DNA from 4 places in the Neorhizobium sp. P1_A6 genome. Region 4 is predicted to be linked to each of the others. Evidence: predicted binding sites of a transcription regulator. Region 4 holds the regulator's gene; each other region holds the start of a gene.
What was found. Region 4 encodes LexA, which represses DNA repair genes until DNA is damaged. Its sites were predicted from a motif close to TGTTCNNNNTGTGTTCNG; they were not measured.

Region 1: the regulator LexA is predicted to act here: its motif matches at 3,234-3,251, upstream of AC1D3C_RS18380 (2'-5' RNA ligase family protein).
Region 2: the regulator LexA is predicted to act here: its motif matches at 3,001-3,018, upstream of AC1D3C_RS09595 (ATP-dependent helicase).
Region 3: the regulator LexA is predicted to act here: its motif matches at 3,484-3,501, upstream of AC1D3C_RS18210 (PA0069 family radical SAM protein).

Annotation. Positions count from the first base shown of each region.
Region 1 covers NZ_JBFTZM010000009.1:10,052-15,058, reverse strand. The annotation lists gene AC1D3C_RS18405 (phospholipase D-like domain-containing protein) at 1-21, opposite strand, end outside; gene AC1D3C_RS18400 (methylated-DNA--[protein]-cysteine S-methyltransferase) at 138-695, opposite strand; gene AC1D3C_RS18395 (hypothetical protein) at 851-1,180, shown strand; gene AC1D3C_RS18390 (helix-turn-helix domain-containing protein) at 1,196-1,621, shown strand; gene AC1D3C_RS18385 (nuclear transport factor 2 family protein) at 1,717-3,135, shown strand; gene AC1D3C_RS18380 (2'-5' RNA ligase family protein) at 3,414-3,977, shown strand; gene AC1D3C_RS18375 (VOC family protein) at 4,060-4,542, shown strand; gene AC1D3C_RS18370 (methyl-accepting chemotaxis protein) at 4,563-5,007, opposite strand, start outside.
Region 2 covers NZ_JBFTZM010000004.1:18,392-23,398, reverse strand. The annotation lists gene AC1D3C_RS09600 (Pr6Pr family membrane protein) at 1-457, shown strand, start outside; gene AC1D3C_RS09595 (ATP-dependent helicase) at 478-2,961, opposite strand; gene AC1D3C_RS09590 (efflux RND transporter periplasmic adaptor subunit) at 3,239-4,519, shown strand; gene AC1D3C_RS09585 (efflux RND transporter permease subunit) at 4,522-5,007, shown strand, end outside.
Region 3 covers NZ_JBFTZM010000008.1:253,861-258,867, reverse strand. The annotation lists gene AC1D3C_RS18230 (tetratricopeptide repeat protein) at 1-1,426, shown strand, start outside; gene AC1D3C_RS18225 (4-(cytidine 5'-diphospho)-2-C-methyl-D-erythritol kinase) at 1,432-2,361, shown strand; gene moaB (molybdenum cofactor biosynthesis protein B) at 2,358-2,906, shown strand; gene AC1D3C_RS18215 (glycosyl transferase) at 2,910-3,428, opposite strand; gene AC1D3C_RS18210 (PA0069 family radical SAM protein) at 3,561-4,718, shown strand; gene AC1D3C_RS18205 (ribonuclease HII) at 4,888-5,007, shown strand, end outside.
Region 4 covers NZ_JBFTZM010000003.1:292,290-297,296, reverse strand. The annotation lists gene gltA (citrate synthase) at 1-179, opposite strand, end outside; gene AC1D3C_RS08290 (ComEC/Rec2 family competence protein) at 468-2,975, shown strand; gene lexA (transcriptional repressor LexA) at 2,956-3,675, opposite strand; gene AC1D3C_RS08280 (VOC family protein) at 3,876-4,745, shown strand; gene kdsA (3-deoxy-8-phosphooctulonate synthase) at 4,749-5,007, shown strand, end outside.

The DNA of each region.
Region 1 (5,007 bases), on a different contig from region 4:
CACCTTGACGATCCTGGACATGGCCATCCCCTACCCTCTGACCATTTCCTAGCAGATCAAATTCGCAGGAATATTACAATCGCAAACCCATGCGTCGTTTTTATACCCGCCCTGATAGATGACCGGGAAAGGATGTTTCAGAACCCCATCGATTGCTGCGCCGGTTCCGGCGGTGTCAGGCGTACACCCTCGAGCTCCAGCATGCGGGATTTCGAAGTCGAGCCGCCAGGAGCCGAGAAACCGCCGATCTTGCCGCCGGCGGCAAGCACGCGGTGGCAGGGTATGATCAGGGCCACCGGGTTTTTGGCCATTGCCTGGCCGACGTCGCGGGCGGCCTCGGGACCGGCGCCAAGCTGCTTGGCAATTGCGCCATAGGTCGTCGTATGCCCCCAGCCGATCCGGCGGGCGGCGGCATAGATCTGCTTGAAGAAGTCGTCCTGACCATCGAGATCCAGCCTGACCTTCGAGAAATCGACTTCCTCGCCGGCAAAATACCGCTTCACGGCGTCGACAGCTTCGAGCACTTCGGCCGGAGGCGTGCCCGGCTGGGCCTCCGGTAACCGGCGGCGCAGCAGCTTTTCGGTCGAATCCGCGCTTTTGGTCGGGAGCTGGAACCGAGTGATGCCGACATCATTCCAGGCGATGCCGCAGAAGCCGCCGGCAGTTTCAAAAATCAGGTATTGATGCATTGTCATGAGGAAACCTCCGCATTGCGATTGACCTTAAAATCGTGCCTCATGCCCAAGGATTCAACCCGTTTCTTGCCTGCAAGGGCCAAGTTCTCGCAGAACTGTCGGTTGAAGTTCCCTGGCCGCTCCTTAAATTTTCCCCCATGAGCGGATCGCAAGCATTGGCTGGAAAAGCGCGCCTGACGGCGGAGAGGCTGCATACGCCTCCCGGCGGCGGACGCTTTGCGATATCGCGCCTGGCGCTCGGGCTTTTTCTCGTCGATCAGGACCGCCACCGGATCGCCGTCGGCTCTGACAAACGGCAGCATGTGCCTCTGAAAGCCGGCGAAGGCTGGATCCTGCCGGCGGGTACGGCGGGTATTTGCGAATATGACGAGGCGCTGTCTTTCCTGAGACTTGAGGTGCCCGAAAACCTGCTCGCCGATGTGGGCTTCGAACGTCATTCGGATTTCAGGCCGGTTATCGGCACTTTCGACCCGCTGCTGGCGTAGCTTGCGCACCAAACAGTGTCGATTGCCGGCCATGCGTCGGCGCTCTACCGTGAAACGATGCAATTGGCGCTGGCTGCGCACCTCGCCCGGATCCTGGCACCTGCCCGGCCGAAGCTTGTCGGAATCGACGACAGGCGGCTGCACCGCGCGCTTGCCTACATCCACGAAAACCTTTCGGCCGATCTGTCACTGGAAGACATGGCAGCCGAAGCGGCGATGAGCCGTTTTCATTTCGCGCGGGCATTTACCAGGGCCATCGGCAGATCACCGCTTCAATACGTCATCCATGAGCGGATGGAACTCACCAAGCTGCTTCTGAAGACCACGCGGCTGCCGATCGCCTCCGTTGCGGCCCGGGTCGGTTATGAGGATGTCTCGCGGTTCGGCCAGCATTTCCGTCGCCACACGGGCACGACGCCCGCTGCCTTCAGGGTCGATTGAAGCAATAATCGCATAACGAACGCCAAGATCTGCGCCTGTGCCGCTTCTGCGTAACTGCCAAATTCCCGTCATTGTAACCAAGATGGGAGAACGCCATGAAAGCCGCCGCTTTTTCAACCTTCTGCGTCGCGATGATGACCTCCGCCGCCCTCGCGGAGGATATCCAGACCCGCAGCGTTTCCTTCGAGAACCAGGGCGCGGCGCTCGCCGGCACGCTCTATCTGCCACCGGACTACAGAGCCGGCGAGAGACGTCCGGGCGTGGTGGTTAGCGGCGCCTGGACCTCCATCAAGGAGCAGATGTCCGGCCTCTATGCCCGCGAAATGGCGGATCGCGGTTTTGCCGCACTCGCCTTCGATCATCGAGGCTGGGGACAGTCGGGCGGTGAAATCCGCTTCAAGGAGGATCCGGCTGAAAAGACCAGCGACATCGCTGCCGCGGCCGAATTCATGGCGACATTGCCGGAAGTGGATGCGGCCAACATCAACGGGCTCGGCATCTGCGCGTCGGCCGGATACATGGCAGCGGCGGCGACGGGCAATGGCAATTTCGCCGCCATCGCATTGGTCGCACCATGGCTGCACAACCGAGAGATCGTGGAGCAGGTCTATGGCGGGCCGGACGGCGTTTCTAGGCTGATCGACACGTCACGCGAGGCGGTGGCCTCCGAGCGCCGGGATGAACCAAGGATCGTCACCGCCGCCAGCACGACCGACAAGGCCTCGCTCATGTATCGGGTCCCCTATTACACGGAGGCCAATCGCGGCCTTATCCCGCAATATGACAACCGCTTCAACCTCGCCTCCTGGGAGCCGTGGCTGACCTACGATTCCGTTTCTCTCGGGGCAAAGCTCGACAAGCCGACCTTGATCGTTCATTCGGAGGGAGCTGCTGTGCCGCAGGGTGCGCATGCGTTTTACGCGCTGCTGCCGGGCGAGAAATCGGAACTCTGGCTTGACGGTATCAGCCAGTTCGACTTCTACGACCGGTCGGAACCGGTGACGATTGCGGCGGACGCCGCGGCAGCGCATTTCACCCGCGTCAACGCGCCCCGGCAGATCGATCCCGAGGACCGTGCGGAAATCATCGACACGATCACCGATATCGCTGCCGGCGCCGACCGGCATCAATGGGACCGGGTACGTCGCGCCTTCGCCGACGAGGTGACGCTTGACTATACGAGCCTTTGGGGCGGCAAGCCGATTGCCCAACCGGCCGATGAGGTGATCCGGCAATGGTCCGGTTTCCTGCCGGGTTTCGACGAGACGCGGCATCTCGTGACCAATCATACGATCACGGGCTTACAAGGCGAGAAGGCGACCGCCGAGGCCGATTTCCAGGCGACCCATCGCATCGGGACCGATCTCTGGGTGCTGATCGGCAGTTACCGCTACGGGCTCGCCAAGGTTAACGGCGGCTGGAAAATTTCCGCCCTGACCATGATTGCGACGGACGAGACCGGCGACAGGGCGCTCACCCAGCGCGCTGCCGAACGCGCGCCGAAAACCCGCTGAACTTGAGGAGGACCAGGCGGCGGCCGACAGCTTCTTCTGGCGGGCTTATCCGCTAAAGCCGGTGCCGGAGCGGCTCGCAAATTAACCATGATTGCAATTGTTCCGCATTTGTTCTTTACTCATCCAAGGAGTCTCGCTAAAAATCATTCAACGGCATGAGGTCGCATTACTATGACGGTAGCAAGATGAGCTTGCGCAAGCACGCTAGCCAGCTCTCGTTCCCCTTTGGCGAGAGCTGGCAGCTACCCAACCGGCCAGAACGGCGGAAGAGCAAGCTGATGTTCGTGCTCAAGCCTTCCGCTCCCCTCGGTCTCATCATGCATGGCGATGCCATGATTCACGCGACAAACCAGAATACTCGCGATGCCTATCCCGCCGATCTTCTTCATATGAGCCTGCTTTGCATGGCAGGGTTCGATGAGCCGCCTGCGGCGCTTATCGAGGCAACCAGGATGGTCATGGCCGGCATCCACGCAAGGCCTATTCCGATCACGCTCGACAGCAGCGGTCTCTTTGGAGGCAGGCGTCACCTCGCCCTGTATCGCGCCAAGGGTAATCCGATTGTCAACCAGTTCGCGCAGATGCTGCGTCATGCCCTCACCCGACACAACCTACCGAATGTCTGGATGGCGGACGCCGCCCCGCATGTGACGCTGATCTATGGCTGCGGCCGAATTGAACCCATGCCTATCGAGCGGAACTACGCCTGGATCGCCGGGGAATTCATGCTGGTCCACAGCCATTATGGCGAAACCCGGCACGAGGAATTCGGGAGATGGAGTTTCGATCCGAATGCCCCTGCTTATCCGATGCGGCCAGAACAGCTCCGCATGACGATCTGACGGAAAAGAATTTCACGAACATGTCGGGCCGACGGGAGCGCGGGCGTCCTGTGGCCAGTCACCCATTACCAGGAGAGAGCAATTGGTCATCCAGAAACATAAAATCGTGCCCCATCTCTGGTTCGAGAACGACGCCGAAGAAGCGGTCAATTTCTACGTCTCGATATTCGACAATTCAAAGATCACCGATGTCTCGCGCTTTGGCGATGCCGGCCCTGGCTTGAAAGGTTCGGTGATGGCGATGGGCTTCGAGCTCGAAGGCCAGAGCTTTGCGGCGATCAACGGCGGACCCTTGGCAAAGTTTAACGGTGCGGTTTCCTTCCTTGTCCATTGCGAGACGCAGGATGAGATCGACCATTATTACGGCAAGCTCGTCGAAGGTGGCCAGCAGCAGCCCTGCGGATGGCTGACGGACCGTTACGGCCTCGTCTGGCAGGTCAACTATGCCAGGATGGCGACAATGCTGACGGATAGCGACAACGCCCGGGCCAGTCGTGTCATGCAGGCCATGTTCTCGATGAAAAAGATCGAAATTGCCAAACTGGACGCTGCCTACGCGGGGTGACGCAACGCCACCTGCCGATATCAGACCTTGATCGCGAGGCGCAGCCCACCCCAGTGACGCCCGTTGACGGTGATCGGAGCGGAAATGTCCTTCATCAGCACGAACTGGCCGCCGCCCATGTCTCGACGGTAGGTCTGCAGCAGGAAAGGTTCCTTGTTGCGACCGGCCGCCAAGCCCACTCGGTCGTTGAAGATGCGCCGGTTGCGGCAGTTGGCGGTATTCCAGGTCACGTCGCCGGGACGCTGTCGCTGCGAAAATTTTCGATTGTGGGTCGGCAGATAGCCGTTTTCGTCGATGGCCGCACAAAATGCCACCTGCGGGTCGCTTTCGGCTGCTTGTTCCTGGATCGGCGGCAGGACGGCGTCGGTGAACTCCGTAAAGCGCGTCACGTATTGCACGGGATCGCTGCCGGGGATCGCCGCGTATTGCCGATCGAACAGGGCGCCAAGATCGATGCGGCCGGAT
Region 2 (5,007 bases), on a different contig from region 4:
TCTATTGTTCTCGCATATCGCCGTGGTCGGACCTCGTGCCGATCATGGATGGTATGTCGCCGGTGTGGCATTGAGCATTGCTTTGGTGGGGGGCGTGTTCGCCCTGCTGCTACAGGGCCTTCGCGAATTGAGCAGCGCGGGGATTGTCGGTGACTTCCTGCTGCACCGCCTCAATCCGCTGCTGGTGCCGCTTTTCTGGCTTTTCCTGGTCTCGAAGAATAACCTCGCGTTCCGAGCGCCGTTTCAATGGGCGGTATTCCCCCTCCTCTACTTCGTTTACGCGATTGCCCGAGGTTTGTCGGAGGGGCGATATGCCTATCCGTTTCTCGACGTTGCCGCACTTGGCTGGGCACGTGTCGCGGTCAACGCAATCGGAATAGCGATCGGTTACCTGATCGCCGGCACTATGATGGTGTGGCTGGATCGAAGGCTTGGGAAGGCGGCACGGATAAGCTGAGGTCGAGCGACCGCTCTGTCTCACACCCGCTCCACAAACCCCTCAAGCACCCGCTTCTGACCGGCGCGATCGAACTCGATCGTCAGCTTGTTGCCCTCGATCGCCGAAATATTCCCGTTGCCGAACTTGACATGGAACACCCTATCTCCGACCGAGAATTGCGAAGGCGTGTCGGCCACCGATTTGGCCACCAGTTCGCCGTCGATGGTGCGGGTGCGTGGGCCGCTTTCGCCGTAGCCGATGCGTTCCACGGCGTGGCCGGAGCGGGTGCCCCAGTTGTCGCGGGTGGCATCGGTCTTGTTGGCCTGGGCGCGTTTCCAGCCGGGCGTCGAATAGGTGTTGGCGAAGGGATCGGCCTTGTCGAAGCGTGATTGGCCGTAGCCGCCGCGCCCGCCATAACCGCCGTAATTGCTGTCCGAGGCTGCGACGTCCACATGGGCGGCCGGCAGTTCTTCGAGGAAACGAGACGGCATGGTCGATTGCCACAGGCCGTGGATGCGGCGGTTCGAGACGAACCAGATATGGCAGCGGTGTTTTGCGCGCGTCAGGCCGACATAGGCGAGGCGGCGTTCTTCTTCCAGCCCTGAGCGGCCGCCCTCGTCGAGCGCCCGCTGGTGCGGGAACAGGCCTTCCTCCCAGCCGGGCAGGAAGACCGTGTCGAATTCCAGGCCCTTGGCCGAATGCAGCGTCATGATCGACACGGCATCGAGGTTTTCGTTGTTCTCGGCATCCATGACCAGCGAGACGTGTTCAAGGAAGCCGCGCATGCTCTCAAATGCTTCCATGGAACGCACGAGTTCCTTGAGGTTTTCCAGGCGGCCCGGCGCTTCCGCCGACTTGTCGTTCTGCCACATGGCGGTATAGCCGCTCTCGTCGAGGATCTGCTCGGCAAGCGTCGTGTGTAACGTGTTTTCGAGCAGGCCCTGCCAGCGGCGGAAATCGGTCACCACGTCGAACAGCGCCTTGCGCGCCTTCGGTTTCATCTCGTCGGTCTCGATAAGGTCGGCCGCAGCCTGCAGCATCGGGATGTCGCGGGCGCGGGCATAGTCGTGCAGGTAACGCACGGTCGTGTCGCCGAGGCCGCGTTTCGGGGTGTTGATGATCCGCTCGAAGGCGAGGTCGTCGGAGGGCTGGCAGACCATGCGGAAATAGGCCATGGCGTCGCGGATCTCGAGCCGCTCGTAGAAGCGTGGGCCGCCGATGACGCGGTAGTTGAGGCCTAACGTCACGAACCGGTCTTCGAACTCGCGCATCTGGAACGAGGCGCGCACCAGGATCGCCATGTCGTTGAGCTTGTGCTTGCCGCGCTGGAGGTTCTCGATTTCCTCGCCGACGGCGCGTGCTTCCTCCTCCGAATCCCAGGCGGCATGCACCACCACCTTCTCGTCGTCGGGATCGGAGCGGTCGGTGAACAGCGTCTTGCCGAGCCGGCCCTCGTTATGGGCGATCAGATGGCCGGCGGCGCCGAGGATGTGTTCGGTGGAGCGGTAGTTGCGTTCCAGCTTGATCACTTTTGCGCCCGGAAAATCCTTCTCGAAGCGCAGGATGTTGTCGACTTCGGCGCCGCGCCAGCCATAGATCGACTGGTCGTCGTCGCCGACGCAGCAGACGTTCTGCGGAACGTCCTTTGGCCGCTGGGCAAGCAGCCGCAGCCACATATATTGCGCCGTATTGGTGTCCTGATACTCGTCGACCAGGATATAGCGGAATTTTCCGTGATATTCCTTGAGCAGGTCCGGGTTCTTGCGGAGGATCGCGATCGGGTGCAGCAGAAGATCGCCGAAATCGCAGGCGTTCAGCGTGCGCAGGCGTGCCTGATAGGCGGCATAGAGCTCGCGGCCCTTGCCGTTGGCAAAGGCTCGGGCGTCGCCCTCGGCAATGTCCGGCGGCGTCAGGCCCTTGTTCTTCCAGGTGTCGATCATGCCAGCGAACTGTTTTGCAGGCCAGCGTTTGTCGTCCAGTCCCTCGGCCTGGATCAACTGCTTGATCAGCCGCACCACGTCGTCGGTGTCGAGAATGGTGAAGTCGGAGCGAAGGCCCGCGAGTTCCGCATGGCGGCGCAACAGTTTCACGCCAATCGAGTGGAAGGTGCCCATCCACGGCATGCCCTCGACCGCGCCGCCGACGAGCACGCCGACGCGTTCCTTCATTTCGCGGGCAGCCTTGTTGGTAAAGGTCACCGCAAGAATTTGTGACGGGTAGGCGCTGCCGGTTGCCAGGATATGGGCGATGCGGGTGGTCAGCACCCGCGTCTTGCCCGTGCCCGCGCCCGCGAGCACGAGAACCGGTCCGTTCAGCGTCTCGACCGCCAGCCGCTGCTCGGGGTTGAGGCCTGCGAGATAGTCGGGCGCACGATGCTGGTCGCGGGCCGCCATGGCCCGCGCGGCGATGCCGAGGCCGCCACTGCCCTCAGCCTGTGCCGGAGCGGGGGCCGTGTTGCGCGGCGCCTGCGGGTGCTGCGGTTCTTCATCGAAGAACGGAATGTCGTCGAAACTGTTCGTCATGCGGCCAATGTAGTGATTCGGACCTGAAAGACCAGAAAATGTTCTGCTTTCATTCCCAGTCTCCACACAAGGCAAGGCTAAAGTGTGAAGAGGCTGCCGGTTGCGCTCTGCGAAAGCGGCAATTTTAGGAGTATAAGTATGCTTGCCGTCTAACATACCCGTGAGATTTCGCGAGGTTACATTTTTGTAAGGTTGCCGAAGACCCATTGCGTGAGCACCCGCAAAAAAGGATACTCCCGGGCAATATGGCCTTTTCGTGCCTCCTTCGGAGAATTGAATGCGGATTTGGAAACAGCTTCTGCTCTGTCTCGCCGTCCTGGCGGGAGCGCTGGCTCTGTGGGTTTACCTGGTGCCGAGTGCAGGAGCCACGCTTGCAAAGATCGGCGTTCCCGGTGGAGTGATTGCCGCCATAAGCCCGAAACATGCCCCCCAGCCCGCAACGGCAGCAGCCGGCAGTGCCAACGGCAATGCGGCGACGCGCCAGCAAGGCCAGGGCRCAGCACAGGGAAATTCGCAGAACGGAGCCGCGAACGCGGCCCAKAACAACGCGGGCCAGAACGGCCAGCGCGGGGCAGGCGGCCAGGGCGGACAGGGTGGCAACCGCGCCACGCTCGTCGTCGCCCAGCCGGTGGCGATCGGCACCGTCAACGACCGCCTCACGGCGATCGGCAGCGGCGAGGCGATCCAGTCCGTCGTCGTCATGCCGCAGTCTTCCGGCACGATCAACGAGATCAGGGTCGTTTCCGGCCAGAAGGTCACCAAGGGCCAGGTGCTCGCCCGCCTCGACGACGAAGAACAGACGATCGAGCGCGAAAAGGCGCAGGTCGCGCTGCAGAGCGCCCAGGAAAAATCCGCTTCCTACAAGAACCTCCAGTCGTTCTCGCGCCTCGACGTGCTCAATGCCCAGATCGCCGAACAGGCTGCCAAGCTTGCGCTCGCCACGGCCGAACTCAACTTGAAGCGCCGCGATATCGTCGCGCCGATCGCGGGCATCGCGGGCATCGTCGCGGTCAATATCGGCGACAACGTCACCACCCAGACCAATGTGGTGACGATCGACGACCGCACGGCTATTTTGGTCGATTTCTGGGCGCCGGAGCGTTTCGCCGTCGCCATCGAGCCGGGCCAGGCAGTCGACGCGAGCTCGATCGCCCGTCCGGGCCAGGTCTTCTCCGGCAAGGTCGAGGCGATCGACAACCGTATCGACGCGGCAAGCCGCACGATGCGCATCCGCGCCCGTGTCGAAAATCCGGGCGATGTTCTGCGCGCCGGCATGGCCTTCAATGTCGGCATGCGCTTTGCCGGCGAAAGCTACCCGGCGGTCGATCCGCTCGCCGTCCAGTGGGACGGCGAGGGTTCCTATGTCTGGCAGGTCAAGGACAATAAATCGGTCAAGACCCGGGTGCGCGTCGTTCAGCGCAATCCCGATGCGGTGCTCGTGGGCRCCGAGCTCCAAGAGGGCGACAGGATAGTGACCGAAGGTCTGCAACGGGTGAGGGAGGGGGCGTCGGTCCGGGTTTTCGGCGCGCCGGAAACCGCTGAGGTGGCGCGCCAATGAAGATGGAGCTTCCGGGGCATGGCCACGACGACGAGGGGAAGGGCGATGCGGAGAAATCCAGCCAGAGCTTCACCGCTCTCTTCGTCCGCCGGCCCGTTCTTGCCGCCGTCCTGAACACCCTGCTCGTCGTCGCGGGTCTTGCGGCGCTTGCCGGCGTCGAAGTGCGTGAACTTCCCGACGTCGACCAGCCGGTCATCACGGTACGCACCAATTACGACGGCGCCTCGCCGCAGACGATGGACCAGGAAGTCACCCAGGTCATCGAAGGCGCGGTCGCCCGCGTGTCCGGCCTGAAGGCGCTGTCATCGCAGTCGCAGTTCGGCTCCAGCCGCGTGACGATGGAATTTTCCGATAGCATCAACCTGTCGGAAGCCGCCAACGACGTGCGCGATGCCGTCGGCCGGGTCATCAACAAATTGCCGGAAGATGCCGACGAGCCCCGCATCGTCAAGGCTGACGCCGATTCCGACGCCATCATGCGCCTGGCG
Region 3 (5,007 bases), on a different contig from region 4:
CAAGAAAGTGCTTGCCTATGAGGGGCCGAACGATCTCGACCGGCTGACCCACCAGCTCCTTTCCGCCTGGGCGGATGTCGGCGCCGGCAAGGGCAAGCAGGCGATGGCCGGCATCAACAACCTCAAGGGACCGCCCTGGTACAAGGTATTCACCGACTACCATCTCGGCGCCATGGCGCTGGTGACCGGAGATATCGGCACCGCTCGGCAGCATCTCAACACCGCCGTCACCAACAAGGAAGCCGTCGCCACCGCGCCGGACACGTTTATGCGCGCCGTCATGGCGCTTGCGCGTCTTGAAGCGGCTGCCGGTAACAAGCAGAAGGCGCTCGATGCGATCTCCGTCGGTGACGGCATGGTCTCCAATTATGCGCCGCTGAAGGCGCTGCGCCAGAGCATCGAAAAGGGCGAGAAGCCCCAGCAGCAGGTGAGCAATGCTGCCGAAGGTGCAGCCGGCGTGCTGTTTTCGATCGGCGGCGCGCTGAACCGCCAGGGCGCCGAAGACATGGTCTCGCTCTACCTGCAGATCTCCCACGCGCTCGACGCCAAGAGCGCCGACACGCTGATCCTGCTCGGTGGCATCGCCGAGAAGCTCAAGCAGCCCGATCGTGCCATCAAATTCTATGCGAGCGTTCCGGCCGATTCGCCGATGCGCCGCATTTCCGAACTGCAGCTCGGCGTGACGCTTTCCGACACCGGCAAGGTGAATGAGGCCAAGCAGCACCTGAAATCGCTGATCGAATCCGATCCGTCGGACATCCGCAGCTATATCGCCTACGGCAGCGTGCTTTCCGACGCCAAGGACTACAAGACCATGGCCGAGACGTACGACAAGGCGGCCGAGGTCATCGGGCCGGTGCCGAAGCCGGGCGACTGGACCATCTTCTTCCAGCGCGGCATCGCCTACGAGCGGCTGAAGAACTGGGAGAAGGCCGAGCCGAGCTTCCGCAAGTCGCTGGAGCTCAATCCGGAACAGCCGCAGGTGCTCAACTATCTCGGATATTCGCTGGTCGACATGAACAAGAACCTCGACGAGGGTCTCGGCATGATCAAGCGGGCCGTCGATGCGCGGCCGGATGACGGCTATATCGTCGACTCGCTCGGCTGGGCCTATTTCCGCATGGGCAAGTTCGACGATGCGGTGACCGAGCTCGAACGTGCCGTGCAGCTGCGCGCCGGCGATTCGACGATCAACGATCATCTGGGCGATTCCTACTGGCGTGTCGGGCGCAAGCTCGAAGCCGTCTACCAATGGAACCGGGCGCTGATCTCGGAAGGCGAGGATATCAACCGCGAGCAGATCAAGGAGAAGATCGAGAAGGGCCTGCCCCCGCTCGATCCGAACGCGACGACTGCCGACCGCAGCCCGTCCGAACCCGTGGCGCCCGCTCCGCCGGCGCCGGCCAATCCTGACAAGAAATCCTGACGCCCATGTTTCTGGGCAATTTGTCATCCGACAGCCGGTTCGCCGACGAGGCGAACCTTTTCGAACTCGCGCCCGCCAAGATCAATCTTGCCCTGCACGTGACCGGCCAGCGGGCCGACGGTTATCACCTGCTCGAAAGTATCGTGACCTTTGCCGACACGGGGGATCGGCTCAGCTTCAGCGATGCTGACGCAGACGGCCTTTCCTTTTCCGGCCGGTTCGCTTCGTTGCTGCCGACATCCGTCGAGGGCAAGCATGGCAATCTCGTGCTGAAAGCCCGCGATCTCTTGCGCAAGGCGCTGCAGAATAAAGGCGTTTCGGCGCCGCCGGTTGCCATTCATCTTGAAAAGAACCTGCCGGTTGCAGCCGGTATCGGTGGCGGTTCGGCGGATGCGGCGGCAACGCTGCGCGGCCTGATGCGCTTCTGGAACGCCCGGCTGCCGGCGGAGGAACTGGCAGTGCTTGGTCTTTCGCTCGGCGCCGATGTGCCGATGTGCCTGAAGGGCGAACCGCTGATGGCCAGGGGGATAGGCGAAGAGCTGACTGCCCTTCCCGACATGCCCTCGTTGTCGCTGGTGCTTGGCAATCCGCTGGTCGGGGTCTCGACGCCGGGTATCTTCCGCCGCCTGACCCAGAAGGACAATTCGCCGATCGGCGCGCTCGACGGCGACTGGATCAGCTTTCTGAAGATGCTGCGCAACGACCTTGAGCCGCCGGCGCGCTCGCTGGTGCGTGAGATCGACCAGATTTCCAGCCTGATCGGCGCGGAAGGCACCATGCTGACGCGGATGTCCGGTTCGGGCGCCACCTGTTTCGGGATATTTCCTTCCTTCGAAGCGGCGGAGAAAGCGATGGAGAACCTTAACGGCCAGAAGCCGGAATGGTATTTTCAGGCGGTGAGAACCGTTGGCCAAAGCCCTGAGAAAACCCCATGAACCGGATCGACGACAGCCGTTCCTTCATCCCCGTCGGTATCGCCGTGCTGACCGTCTCCGACACGCGCACGGCGGCCGACGACAAGTCCGGCGATACGCTGGTGGCGCGGATCGCGGAAGCCGGCCATGAACTGAAGGCGCGCGCGATCGTGCCCGACGACAAGGACCGCATTGCCGGCCAGGTGCGGGAATGGACGCTCGATCCCGATATCGACGTGGTGATCACCACAGGCGGCACGGGCTTTACCGGCCGGGACGTGACGCCGGAGGCGCTGGAGCCGCTGTTCGAAAAGCGCATGGACGGTTTTTCGGAAGTGTTCCACCGGATTTCCTACGACAAGATCGGCACGTCGACGATCCAATCGCGGGCGACCGGCGGGGTCGCGAACGCCACCTTCATCTTCGTGCTGCCGGGTTCGCCCGGCGCCTGCAAGGACGCCTGGGACGGCATTCTGAAGGCGCAGCTCGACTACCGCCACATGCCCTGCAATTTTATCGAGATCATGCCGCGGCTCGACGAGCACCTGAAGCGCGGCGGCAAATAGGCGCTACCTGACCGCAGCCGCCACCCAGGCCGGGATCATCTCGCTCGAAAGCTTCGACACCTTCTGGCCGCGCGCCAGCGTTTCCAGGTTCATTCCCGATTTTGCCAGCGCGATCGCCTRCCGCTTCGGCAGCAGCATGCCGTATTCCAGCGGCGGCGCGGCACGACCGATGCGCTTGAAGAACGGCCGCCGGTAATTGCGGGCCGGCGCGAAGCGGGCCGGCTGCTTGTTGAGCGCGATATATTCCATCACCTCATCGATCCAGCCGCCCTGCGGCCGGGAGCCGGGCTCGACCAGCAACAACCATTCTCCCCGGGCGCCGCGCAAAATATCCTTGATATCCCAATGGCCATAAAAACGGCAGCCGGCCGCATCGGCAACGCGGGAGGAACCATCCCGCGAACCGTGATCGAGCACCACGACATCGCTCACAAGCCCCTCTACCGCAGCGGGAACGAGCACCGAGAGCGTCTGCGCCAGCTCGGATTCCTGATCGCGGCATTCCATGATGACAGTCAGCATTCCTGACATGTAACGCATCGCAACACGGAACGCCAGAAACGCGGGCCGCGAATTTTGTTCTTGCAATGTTCTCATTTCAGCGCTAGGAATTTAATCATCAGGAACGGGGATTTCCCCTTCAGGAGCTAACCCATGAACGAGCTGCATCAATTGCGGCAGGACGCTTTCGCGCCTGCTCATACGGCCGATATTGCCGATGCGTTGGTCCAATCCTCCGGTCTTCGGGTGGAGATCGACCGGCGTCGCGGACGCGGCGCGGGGCTCAATCCGAGCGGCCGTTTCGAGGAGGAGCGCCGCGAGGCCTTCGACGACGGCTGGCAGACGCTGGAGGATCTCGAACCGTTCAGGACCGAGGTGCAGGTGGAAAAGCCGCGCACCGCGATCACCCGCAACGAATCGCCGGACCTTTCGTTCGACCGCTCGATCAATCCCTATCGCGGCTGCGAGCATGGCTGCATCTACTGCTTTGCCCGGCCGACGCACAGTTTCATGGGGCTTTCCCCGGGCCTTGATTTCGAATCGAAGCTGTTCGCCAAGCCTGACGTGCCAAAACTGCTCGAACGGGAGTTGAGCCGCCCGGACTACAAGGTGCGGGCGATCGCGATCGGCACCAATACCGACCCCTATCAGCCGATCGAGCGGGAATGGCGGATCATGCGGCAGATCCTCGAAGTGCTGCAGAAGGCCAATCATCCCGTCGCGATCGTCACCAAGTCGGCGCTGATCACCCGCGACATCGACATTCTTGCCGACATGGCATCCAAGGGGCTCGCGAAGGTCGGGATTTCGGTGACCACCCTCGACCGCAAGCTTGCCCGCACCATGGAGCCGCGCGCCTCGACCCCTCCCAAGCGCCTCACTGCCATCAAGGCGTTGACCGATGCCGGCATTCCGACCGCGGTCATGGTGGCACCCGTCATTCCGGCGCTCAACGATCATGAGATCGAGCGTATCCTGGACGCCGGCCATGCGGCCGGGGCGACGGAGGCAAGCTACGTGCTTTTGCGCCTGCCGCTGGAAGTGAGCCCCCTCTTCCGCGACTGGCTGCTGCAGAACTACCCGGACCGCTACCGGCATGTGATGTCTCTTGTCCGCTCGATGCGCGGCGGCAAGGATTACGACGCCGAATGGGGCAAGCGGATGAAGGGCGCCGGTCCCTATGCCTGGCAGATCGGCCGCCGTTTCGAGATGGCGACCAAACGGCTCGGCATGGTCCGGCGCGGTCTGCCGCTGCGCGACGACATCTTCCTGCGCCCAGACGGCGGCGGCATCCAGCTCTCGCTGCTCTGACCGGACCTTATTCCGGTTCGATTGCAGATTCCGATTTCCGACGCGACCCGCCCTGTCCCCGCGTCGGAAAAATACCCCGGGTTCCACCGCCGCCCCTCGGTGGATAGCGACGCCGCAATCGCTTGGCCGGGGGTTGCAGGAGGTCGGGACGACGTGCGAGGTTGCCGCCATGTTACCTCGCACGTCGCCCGATTCTCCGATGCTTTTCGAAGACATTCCGCTGGTTCCGGATTTCAGTCTGGAACTCGTGGCACGCCAGGCCGGCCACTGGCCGGTCGCTGGCACCGAC
Region 4 (5,007 bases):
ATATAGGTGATCTTGGATTCGCAAGACGCCGTCGAGGTGAAGCCGGGGTCGTAGGTGAAGGTGCCGGTGTGCTTGTAGAGAGCGCCGATATCGACCACATCGGGACCGATGGTCCCCGACTTGACCGGCAGATCGACTTGTCTGTCACCGATTACCAGATTTGCGCTTGTTTCCGTCATGCTGATCCTCCAACCTTTTGGCGGCATGGCGCCCTAAAAGCGCCACAAGAATTAAGCGTCCACCAGTTTAGCTATATGATCCTAAAGCTGATGCCAAGCTGTCGTGACGGCATTTTGTGCAGCGCGAAAAATTATTGAGCAACAGCTTTTGCTTGGATGTCCAACTTCCTGTTGCATGCCCTTTCGGTGGCTCGGAATTCCCGATATTTAACCGCCAGTTGACGACCGAAGAAGAAACGCGCAGGTTGTATTGCCGCATGTCTGGCGGTAGGGCGGACAGAGCGTTTCATGCCGGAGGAAAATGCATTTCCGACGCATGCCGAGGCAGGGAAACTGATATCCCGGCCGCCGGACCCCCGCATAAACACAAGCGCTCCCGACTCGGGCAAGCTCCGAAATCTGGCCGAGCTTTTCCCCGCGATCGAGCGCCGCCCGCCGGTCCATACGCTGGACGGTGGCTTTCTCCGCTCCGCGAGCCGGCGCCTCGATCGGCTGCGACGCCGTCTCCCGGTCATGCTGGAGGAGGAGACGGTTTATGGCCATGGCTTCCTTTTCCTGCCGGTCGTCGTCGGGGCAGGGGCCGTCTGCTGGTTCGCACTGCCCCATAACCCTGCGTTCTGGCCGTTTTTCCTCGTTTTTTGCGTATGTACGATCTTCGTCACCGTCTCGCGCCACCGCTCCGGCACGATCCATCTCTTGCCGCTCGGTGTCGCGCTCTTTCTGGGCGGCATGATGCTGGCACAGTTCGAGACGTGGCGGCGGTCCACCGTCGTTCTCGATACGCCGGTGACAACCGAACTTGCCGGCGTGGTCGAGCGCAGGGAGATCGATGCCCAGGGCCGTTGGCGTTATGTCGTCCTTATCGACCGGACATCCAATCCGGAAGTCAGGCGCCCGCCGGAGCGTGTATCGCTGCTTGCAAGGTCTCGACATGAGCCCGCCCAGATCGGCGAGACGATCAGCGGCCGCGCGCGCCTTTCACCACCCTCCGGACCTGCACTGCCTGGCCTCAACGACTTTGCCTTCTCCTCCTATTTCGACGGCATCGGCGCGGTCGGATTTTTTTATGGAGCGCCGAAAAAACAGGCTGCCGGTCCGTCGACCCGGAGCTGGATTGCCGACATCGAAAGCCGGCTTTTCGATCTCCGCAGCGCAATCGCCACCCGTATCCGCGAGACCGTGCCGGGAGATTCCGGCGCCTTTGCCGCGGCAATCGTGACGGACGAACGCCGGGCGATCTCCAAGGGAACGACCGAAGCTTTACGGCTTGCGGGATTAGCCCATATCGTCGCCATTTCCGGACTGAACATGGCGCTCGCCGCCGGTATCTTCTTCGTCGGCGTGCGGACCGCGCTCGCGGTCTTTATGGGCCTCGGCCACGCCTATCCGGTGAAGAAGATCGCCGCACTCGGCGCCCTGATAATGGTCACCGCCTATTACCTGATCTCCGGTTTCGGCGTTTCGGCCGAGCGGGCCTACATCATGATGGCAATCATGCTGGTTGCCGTCCTCTTCGACCGACCGTCGATCAGCCTGCACAATGTGGCGCTGTCCGCGCTCGTCATCATCGCCATGTCGCCCTCGGAAATGCTCGGGCCGAGCTTCCAGATGTCGTTTGCCGCCACCGTTGCCCTGGTCGCCGGTTACGCGCTCTGGAAACAGAGGGCCGAGGGCCGCGATCCTCAGCCTCTGCCGTTCCGTCACCGCATGGTGATGCCGATCCTGGCATCGTGGAATTTCGCAGCCGGCGTCTTCGTCACCTCGCTGATCGGCGGCGTTTCGACCGCGATGTTTTCGGTCGAGCATTTCCATCGCATCGCCACCTATGGCCTCGCCGCAAACCTCGCAGCCATGCCGATCATCTCCTTCGTGGTGATGCCGGCCGGTCTGGTCGGCATGCTGCTGATGCCCTTCGGCCTCGATGCTCCCTTCATGAAGCTCATGGGCCTCGGCTTGGAAGCGGTGATCGTTATTGCCAGGCACGTGGCTGCCTGGGGTGGCGATGTCGGGATAGGCCGCCAGCATCCATGGTTCCTGACGGTCTCAACGGCAGGCTTCCTGCTGCTGACCCTGCTCAGGACGAAGCTAAGGCTGATCGGTCCGCCGCTGATGGTGACCGCTCTGCTGCTTTCCTGGCATGAGCGATCGACGCCTCTGGCGGATATATTGGTCTCGGAAGACGGGACAATGGTGGCGCTCGTAAACGGGGAACGGGTTTCCACCAACCGCGCCCGCCCGCCTGATTTCATCTACGACCAGTGGAAGAGGGCGCTTCTGCTCGGCGACCCGACCAAACCGGACATGTCGCCAGCCAGAGACAAGCCGCCCGACCGCAAACCAGCAGGCGCAAAAAACGATAAGCGCCGTGAGTTGACCTCGATGGAACTCGAAACCGTGAGGTTGCGAATAAGCCAGGTGACTTCCGACCGCTTCACCTGCGAGCCTAAGGCCTGGTGCGCCGCAAGCACGGGCAATGCCATCATCGTGGCCGTCGAAGACGGCCGTTATGCCGGCGCTGCCTGCGACGCCGCCGATCTTGTCATCGCCCCGCGGGCACGCTTCGACCGATGCCGGTCCGGCGGACTGATGATCAATGGCACGACGCTCAGAAAGACCGGCGCGCTGGAGATTTCGCTGAACGGCACGGGCGACATGCGACGCTGGGAGGTCCGTGCCGCAATGGCGGCCGAGGACCGGCCCTGGACTAGGCACCGCCACTACGATTGGCGAAGCCAGAGTTTCGACAACGCGTTGCCGGAACCGCTCCGGCAGCTAATCAGTGATAACGGCGGATGAGGCCGACGAGCTTGCCCTGGATCTTCACCCGGTCAGGCCCGAAAATGCGGGTCTCGTAGGCGGGGTTGGCGGCTTCGAGCGCGATCGAGGCGCCGCGGCGGCGAAAACGCTTCAGCGTCGCTTCCTCATCGTCCACCAGCGCCACGATGATGTCGCCTGGATTGGCCGTCGTGCCGTTGCGAATGATCACGGTGTCGCCATCGAGGATGCCGGCCTCGATCATCGAATCGCCCTTGACCTCCAACGCATAATGCTCGCCGGAGCCGAGCATCTCGGCCGGCACGGAGATGTCATGCGTGTTGTTCTGGATCGCCGAGATCGGCACGCCGGCGGCGATGCGGCCCATCACGGGAACGGTCGTCGCGTTCGACGAGCCGTCATTGGCCGCGAGCTTCTGAGATGCTGCGGCCGGCTGCGGTTTGCCGAGGCTGCCCTCGATGACGCTGGGCGAAAAACCGCGCCGCGGCTGAATGCTCGGCGAATAGGCTTCCGGGAGCTTGATGACTTCCAGCGCGCGGGCCCGGTTCGGCAGGCGGCGGATGAAGCCGCGCTCCTCGAGCGCCGTGATCAGACGATGGATTCCGGACTTGGACGCAAGGTCGAGCGCGTCCTTCATTTCGTCGAATGACGGCGGGATACCGGATTCCTTCATGCGTTCGTGAATGAACAGAAGCAATTCCTGTTGTTTGCGCGTGAGCATCTTTTGGCACCCTCAGAGTCGGAAACAAATCCAGAACGGACACTATATGTTCCATATGTGTTCCGCAAGTCCCTAAATTTCTGTGAAGTATGATGATTTTTTCTTCATAGATGCGTGCCAGATATCTGGTGTCACACCACTTGCGCGGCGCCAGCCCGCTGCCAAAGTAGCTTTGCGATTCCAATTCAGGGGGCCCTCGCGTGAACGCAAGACCGATCGATCATCTCGTGCTGCCGGTGGCGGGACTTACCGCTGCGCGTTCCCGGCTCACGGCGCTCGGTTTTACAGTTGCGCCGGATGCTTTTCATCCTTTCGGCACCGCCAATGCTTGCGTGTTCTTCTCGGATGGGACCTACCTGGAGCCGCTGGCTCTTGCCAACCGACGCCATGCGGGTGTTGCGGCAAAGCGCGGCAACGTTTTCACGGCTCGCGATCTCGCCTTCCGCAAGACGTCCAACCGGCAGGGCTTTTCCGCTCTCGTTGTCGCGACCCGCGATGCGATGGCCGATCATGCGCGTTTCAAGATGCGCGGCGTTTCGGCAGGCGACGTGCTGGAATTTTCCCGCGGCATGATCCTGGCCGACGGTTCCGAGACGCAGGCGAGCTTCCGGCTGGCATTCGCCGGCGATGACCGCGCGCCCGAGTTCTTCCTGTTTTCCTGCCAGCGCATCAACCCGCTGCCTGCCGACCGCGAGCTGGAGCGGCATGCCAATACCGTCACCGGCCTGAGCGAAATCATCCTGTCGGCCCCGACACCTGCCGATTTCGCTCCGCTGGTCGAACAGGTGCTGCTGACCAAGGCCGCGCCGGAGGCTGCACCGCTCCAGCTTGCCGCGGCCAATGCCCGCATCCGGATCCTGCAGGATCGGGAGCTCGAGGCGGAATTTGCGGTTCAGCCGACCCCGGGCGCCGAAGGACTGCGCGGCCGGGCGGTCATCTTCAAAACCGCCGATCTTGCCGTGACAGAGATCACCCTTGCTGCTAATGACGTCGCATTCGTCCGCCGGGAGGGCCGTGTTCTCGTCTCGGCGGCGCCCGGCCAGGGTGTTTTGTTCGGCTTCGAGGAATAGATCATGGAAGTTACCGCAAACTCCAGCGTCTCCGTCGGCGAAGGAGGCGGCAAGGTGGTTTTCGCGCAGAACGCAAAACTGTCGCTGATCGCCGGTCCCTGCCAGATGGAAAGCCGCGACCACGCCTTCATGATGGCAGGCGCGTTGAAGGAACTCTGCAGCAAGCTCGGCATCGGCCTCGTCTACAAGTCCTCCTACGACAAGGCCAACCGCACGTCGATTTCCGGCAAGCGCGGCATCGGGCTCGAAGCAGCCATGGAAA